2 regions of the Paenibacillus sp. FSL F4-0122 genome follow, and region 1 is predicted to be linked to the other one. Evidence: a T-box and tRNA genes for the amino acid it is inferred to sense, from the RefSeq annotation. Region 1 holds a T-box; the other holds one or more tRNA genes.

The links. A T-box is a leader RNA that pairs with one kind of tRNA and senses whether it is charged. The one in region 1 lies ahead of tyrS (tyrosine--tRNA ligase), so its partner is inferred to be a tRNA-Tyr.
Region 2: it encodes a tRNA-Tyr, which carries the amino acid that the T-box ahead of tyrS (tyrosine--tRNA ligase) is inferred to sense. The anticodon was not compared.

The regions. Positions count from the first base shown of each region.
Region 1 is NZ_JBBODI010000001.1:5,349,237-5,352,620, reverse strand. It holds gene MHH49_RS23375 (anaerobic sulfatase maturase) at 1-3, opposite strand, end outside; gene MHH49_RS23370 (hypothetical protein) at 228-515, opposite strand; gene tyrS (tyrosine--tRNA ligase) at 721-1,980, opposite strand; T-box leader at 2,167-2,397, opposite strand; gene MHH49_RS23360 (Lrp/AsnC family transcriptional regulator) at 2,550-2,996, shown strand; gene MHH49_RS23355 (acetamidase/formamidase family protein) at 3,075-3,384, opposite strand, start outside.
Region 2 is NZ_JBBODI010000001.1:3,218,944-3,222,327, forward strand. It holds rRNA gene MHH49_RS13905 (23S ribosomal RNA) at 1-825, shown strand, start outside; tRNA gene MHH49_RS13910 (tRNA-Asn) at 887-962, shown strand; tRNA gene MHH49_RS13915 (tRNA-Ser) at 966-1,058, shown strand; tRNA gene MHH49_RS13920 (tRNA-Glu) at 1,077-1,151, shown strand; tRNA gene MHH49_RS13925 (tRNA-Val) at 1,207-1,282, shown strand; tRNA gene MHH49_RS13930 (tRNA-Met) at 1,300-1,376, shown strand; tRNA gene MHH49_RS13935 (tRNA-Asp) at 1,402-1,479, shown strand; tRNA gene MHH49_RS13940 (tRNA-Phe) at 1,490-1,565, shown strand; tRNA gene MHH49_RS13945 (tRNA-Thr) at 1,594-1,669, shown strand; tRNA gene MHH49_RS13950 (tRNA-Tyr) at 1,675-1,760, shown strand; tRNA gene MHH49_RS13955 (tRNA-Trp) at 1,767-1,840, shown strand; tRNA gene MHH49_RS13960 (tRNA-His) at 1,864-1,939, shown strand; tRNA gene MHH49_RS13965 (tRNA-His) at 1,983-2,058, shown strand; tRNA gene MHH49_RS13970 (tRNA-Gln) at 2,077-2,151, shown strand; tRNA gene MHH49_RS13975 (tRNA-Gly) at 2,158-2,232, shown strand; tRNA gene MHH49_RS13980 (tRNA-Cys) at 2,243-2,316, shown strand; tRNA gene MHH49_RS13985 (tRNA-Leu) at 2,331-2,409, shown strand; gene MHH49_RS13990 (AraC family transcriptional regulator) at 2,547-3,302, opposite strand.

The DNA.
Region 1 (3,384 bases):
CATACGATTCTGCCCCTCCTATGTAATACTATCTTTGTAGAACCTAATTCCTATTTGTTCAATTAAATCATAGATCTGCAAGTCAACGATGAGTAAAACATCATAGCTGGTCGAATAACTGGGCATAAAAAAGCTGCACTCCCCATTGTCCGTTGGAACAAAGCAATAAGGGTGTGCAGTTTCTTTGTGGATGAGTCTAACTAACGGTAGTTAGAGACTAAGTCTTATTAATTACGGACGTATTCTCTATTTGCTGTTTCCAACATGGATTTCCAATCCGCAAACTTCGTCTCCCTAACAACATGACGATCAAAGAGTTCATCAGGTATGTCAGCAACATCTTCTTCTGTCTTTACTTGAAAGTTCCCTTTGGTTAAAAACTCATCGAAACTTTTGTAATTGGAATACTTACTCATAAACGCTTCATTAAACAATTTCTCGAAAGAGATGTGATTGGGATCTTCTTGATACGTTTTCTGTCCTTGTAACTCATTCATCAATTCTTCCATGGTCATTGGTTTTTGTCTTCTCAAATTACCACTCCTAATTTTCTGTTATAGTTGTAGAATATCATGTTAATCCATAAATCACACGAATCCTAAGCTTACCATAATTTTGACGATTTCACCTTTCAAATTTCACTTAATATGCAAATAGTCTCCCTCTATACTTAAAATACAACAAAAAACCTTCCTTATTCATAAGGAAGGCTTCTTATTATTAGGACAATTTCACCAGGCTGTAGTTTTTCTTACCCTTACGGATAATGATAAAACGTCCGCCGATGGCTTCGCTGGCTGTAACTTCAAATGCTACATCGCTAACTTTTTCACCGTTCATGGAAATTGCGCCTTTGGTGATGTCTTCACGCGCTTGACGTTTGGATGGCTCAATTCCTAGATCTACCAGCCACTCCACGATATTTTTGGACTCCAATGTCGTTTCGTAGGTCGGCATTTCCTTGAAGCCTTGCTCGATCTCGTCAGCGGTCAGAGATTTAATATCTCCACTGAACAGAGCGGCAGTAATGCGTTTAGCCTGCTCCAGCAATTCCTCACCATGCACGAATCTGGTCATTTCTTCAGCCAGTGTTATTTGCGCTTCACGTTTATGCGGTTCGGTTTGCACCTTTTCTGCTAGTGCATCAATTTGCTCTTTAGAGAGGAATGTAAAGTACTTCAGGTATTTCACAACATCACGGTCATCTGTATTTGCCCAGAACTGGTAGAATTCAAAAGCTGTCGTTTTGTTCGGATCCAACCAAATGGCTCCGCCAGCTGTTTTACCGAATTTTGTACCATCGGCTTTCAGCATAAGCGGGATGGTAAGTCCGAATGCCACCGCTTCAGAACCTTCTTTTTTACGAATCAGATCTAAGCCACTTGTGATGTTCCCCCATTGGTCAGAACCACCGATTTGCAGCTGCACATCTTCATGCTGGAACAGGTGCAGGTAGTCCAGGGATTGCAGGATTTGGTAAGAGAATTCCGTAAAGGAAATTCCGCTGTCCAATCTGCTTGCTACAACATCCTTGGCAAGCATCGAATTGATGCTGAAGTTTTTACCATAGTCACGCAAAAATTCGATAACATTGATTTTATGCGTCCAATCGTAGTTGTTCACCATGCGGATTTGATTGTCGCCATCAGTCACGAACAATTTTTTCATTTGTGCTGTAAGTGCATCAACGTTGGCTTGGACTTGCTCCAGCGTTTGCAAAGAGCGCTCGGATTGACGTCCACTTGGATCACCGATCGTTCCCGTAGCCCCACCAATTAGAATAACCGGACGATGTCCTGCCAGCTGGAATCTTTTGAGCACCATGAATGGAATCAAGTGGCCAATATGCATACTGTCACCAGTTGGATCTACACCGCAGTACAGGGATACCGATTTTTGATTGGTCAGTTCTCTAAGCCCTTCGGCATCTGTTTGTTGATTGATGGCATCGCGCCATTCTAGTTCGTCGATAATATTCATTGCCTTACACCCCTCAAAATTAGTAGTTATCCTATAATGAAACATCAGTCCGCCAAGCGGAAACGGCTTTGCCCTCCTGATTAGGACGGTACCGTTTCAGCGAGAAATATAAGGATCATTGATGAAGTGAACCCTATAAATCCTTATATTTAAAAACAAAAAAATCGTCCCCTTGTCTATTGTAGACATAGGGACGATTGAATAACCGTGTTACCACCCAGATTGCACCCATGAAACGCTTATGCTCAAGCATACCATTGATACCACTCTTGACGAGATATCGTTCGCCATTCCGCTCGGTGTTACCCGAGATACTCCAAAGTGTAATTCGCAAGCTTAGTGTGTACCGGGTTTCATCAACCCCCGGCTTTCTGGAACAGGGACTAAGTTACTACTGGGCTCCTTCAACGTATATCGTATATAAGATTACAGCCAGTATAGTGAAATAATTCTTTTATGTCAACTATCTTCAGCAGAGAATGCCGTCACACACTTCTACTGTAAAGCGCTACTAGGCATTTCCACTTTTTTTCTGATACAATTACGAAAAAAGAGGTGAACGAATCCGCATGCTAGATCCTATCGATAACCATATTTTGATGCGGCTGGCCCAAAACAGCAGAATTTCCTATACTGATCTAGCTAAAGAAGTCAGTTTATCAAGTGTCGCGGTGAAAGACCGTATTGATCGGCTAGTCAATCAAGGGATTATTGAACAGTTCTCGATTGTCATCAGTGCCGAAAAGTTAGGAAAGAAAATCTCCGCCTACCTGGAACTTGAAGTAGAACCTGCTCATTTGAATCATATCGTCGACGTATTAAAAGAAAACGAACGTGTAGCTGTATTATACGAAATGACAGGACCTTGTATTCTGCATATTCACATCTTAGTTGAGAATCTTGAAGAGATGGAACGGTTTATGCATGAATCAATCTATTGTCTGGATGGACTGGTACGTGTAGAAAGCCAAATTTTATTGAAACGCCACAAAAATCAAGACGGCTTAAATATATAAGAAAAAGAACCGCCTATAAAGACGGTTCTTTTCTCATCTGGATTTTTATTAGAATTATCAAATAATTGCTATTTCGTCCTACTCTGTCTTAGCCAGCTTAGCTTTATAAAAGTTCACGAAATATTCGCTGACCACAACCTTCTCATTCACAACACTTAATGGGGCTACAAGCTTCACTGTCTCTCCGTTGTAAATTCCCGTTGTCGCTCCAACCTTCATCTCCAGTACATTGCCATTGTAGCTCAGCGTAACTGTCTTAGTGGCTGGCTGCCAGCCAACCTTTGCTCCAAAGTTCTCAAAGCTGCTCCGTAAAACCACGGGCTTGCGCTCGGAATCGCCGAATTGACCTTTATCAATTAAGGCGTGAACGCCCCAGTTTCCATCCACC
Region 2 (3,384 bases), 2.1 Mb from region 1:
ATGGAGCTTTACTGCAGCTTGATATTGAATTTGGGTACGATCTGTACAGGATAGGTGGGAGCCGTAGAAATCGGAGCGCAAGCTTCGGTGGAGGCGCCGTTGGGATACCACCCTGATCGTATCTAGGTTCTAACCTAGTACCCTTATCGGGTACGGGGACCGTGTCAGGCGGGCAGTTTGACTGGGGCGGTCGCCTCCTAAAGAGTAACGGAGGCGTTCCAAGGTTCCCTCAGAATGGTTGGAAATCATTCGCAGAGTGCAAAGGCATAAGGGAGCTTGACTGCGAGACCTACAAGTCGAGCAGGGACGAAAGTCGGACTTAGTGATCCGGTGGTACCGCATGGAAGGGCCATCGCTCAACGGATAAAAGCTACCCTGGGGATAACAGGCTTATCTCCCCCAAGAGTCCACATCGACGGGGAGGTTTGGCACCTCGATGTCGGCTCATCGCATCCTGGGGCTGAAGTAGGTCCCAAGGGTTGGGCTGTTCGCCCATTAAAGCGGTACGCGAGCTGGGTTCAGAACGTCGTGAGACAGTTCGGTCCCTATCTGTCGTGGGCGCAGGAAATTTGAGAGGAGCTGTCCTTAGTACGAGAGGACCGGGATGGACGTACCGCTGGTGCACCAGTTGTTCCGCCAGGAGCATGGCTGGGTAGCTACGTACGGACGGGATAAGCGCTGAAAGCATCTAAGCGTGAAGCCCCCCTCAAGATGAGATTTCCCAATTAGTAAGACCCCTTGAAGACGACGAGGTAGATAGGTTGGAGGTGGAAGTGCAGCAATGCATGGAGCTGACCAATACTAATCGGTCGAGGGCTTATCCTATACTTAGAATGCAGATTTGTTTCGGATTCAGTTTTCAGGCGATTAAGCCTGGTATGAATATTCCCTGATAGCTCAGTTGGTAGAGCACTCGACTGTTAATCGAGTTGTCACAGGTTCGAGTCCTGTTCGGGGAGCCATATGGAGAGGTGTCCGAGTTTGGCCGAAGGAGCACGATTGGAAATCGTGTAGGCGCCACAAGCGTCTCGAGGGTTCGAATCCCTCTCTCTCCGCCACAAATTTTTAATTAGTATGGCCCGTTGGTCAAGGGGTTAAGACACCTCCCTTTCACGGAGGTAACATGGGTTCGAATCCCATACGGGTCACCAAATTTTCACTTGATTTATCCTAGTGGACTTTGGTACAATAACAATTGTTGTTTATGGAGGCTTAGCTCAGCTGGGAGAGCATCTGCCTTACAAGCAGAGGGTCGGGGGTTCGATCCCCTCAGCCTCCACCATAACATATTTTTACTGACGCGGGGTGGAGCAGCCCGGTAGCTCGTCGGGCTCATAACCCGAAGGCCGCAGGTTCAAATCCTGCCCCCGCAACCAATTAACTTAAGCAATTATATCTTTTGGAACCGTGGTGTAGTTGGCCTAACATGCCTGCCTGTCACGCAGGAGATCGCGGGTTCGAATCCCGTCGGTTCCGCCATTTTCATCATGGCTCGGTAGCTCAGTCGGTAGAGCAGAGGACTGAAAATCCTCGTGTCGGCGGTTCGATTCCGTCCCGAGCCACCATTTATCATCACAAAAGAATGAGTGCCATGCCGGTGTAGCTCAATTGGTAGAGCAACTGACTTGTAATCAGTAGGTTGGGGGTTCAAGTCCTCTCGCCGGCACCATCCTTGGAGGATTAGCGAAGTGGCCAAACGCATCAGACTGTAAATCTGCTCACGTAAGTGTTCGGTGGTTCGAATCCATCATCCTCCACCAGTTTTTAGGGGCATAGTTTAAAGGTAGAACAACGGTCTCCAAAACCGTTGGTGTGGGTTCAATTCCTGCTGCCCCTGCCAAGTTTTTTCTAAAGTTTAATATGGCGGCCGTGGCGAAGGGGTTAACGCACCGGATTGTGGTTCCGGCATTCGTGGGTTCGAGACCCATCGGCCGCCCCATTTTCTTTAAAATGAATAATGGCGACAATATCAACTTAATATGGCGACTGTGGCGAAGGGGTTAACGCACCGGATTGTGGTTCCGGCATTCGTGGGTTCGAGACCCATCAGTCGCCCCATTTACTTTAAAATGTTATTGGGGATTAGCCAAGCGGTAAGGCAACGGACTTTGACTCCGTCACTCATAGGTTCGAATCCTATATCCCCAGCCATTTTATGCGGACGTGGCTCAGCGGTAGAGCATCGCCTTGCCAAGGCGAGGGTCGCGGGTTCGATTCCCGTCGTCCGCTCCAAAATTTACATGGCGCCATAGCCAAGTGGTAAGGCAAAGCTCTGCAAAAGCTTTATCCCCAGTTCAAATCTGGGTGGCGCCTCCATTTAGTTCATATGTGCCGGCGTGGCGGAATGGCAGACGCGCTCGACTCAAAATCGAGTGGGAAACCGTGGAGGTTCGAGTCCTCTCGCCGGTATCTTAAAAAGGTTAGTAAGATTGCTTTTATAAGCAATCTTACTAACCTTTTTTCTTTATGTTCTTAGTTTTACAGGATTAAGCCGTTGAATAGAGGAGTTTCTCTATTTCAACGGCTTTTTTTAATCTGATTAGTGATTAACCTGATTGATTATTAATGCGGAATGCTCGCGGGGTATGACCTATTTCTCGTTTAAACATATTGCAGAATTGGGCATCGTTCACAAAACCTGCAGCAGCAGATACTTCAGAGATTTGCATCTGAGTATGACGTAATAGAGATTTTGCATACTCCAGGCGTTTTAACAGCAAATACCGCAGGGGTGAGGACCCGAAACGTTCTTTAAATAGATGGCGAAAACGATCGTAGCTATATCCGGACATTTCTGATAGTGTTTCGACGGACAATTTATGGCGATAATGCTCATTCATATAATTAAGGACATATTGTACTCGATCTTCTGTTGGGGATTGATATCCAGAGGCACTAAGAAGCCTCATAAGATGGACGGTAATCTCGCTCATTTGTAGGTTTAGAAGCTCAGAGAATCCGTCTTGCTTACGTGTAAACTCTGCTTTCATTCGCAGCAGGATTTGAAGAACGGTCTGATCTTTATCATCTTCATATACGCCGAGCAGATTACTCATATTAGGGTGTACCGAGTGGAAGCCTACAAATAATACATTTGCATCCTCACGGTGGTGCTCGTCATGTTTATGATTGGGTGGCACAAGCGCGAAAGAAGAGGAGCGAAAATGGTAACTTCGTGGGCCAACATTGGTTGTCCCTACCCCCTGTAAATAATAGACCAGTTCGTAGCATTCATGCTGGTGTGGAGGGATATAAGTATTTAGCTCATGTGTGGCACTTACAATATATAGAACACGATCCATGATGATCCTCCAATACTTATGTTTTAGCCGAATCGTACAAAACTATGACCGAAATCATATAATTATTTTTAATAATATTTGT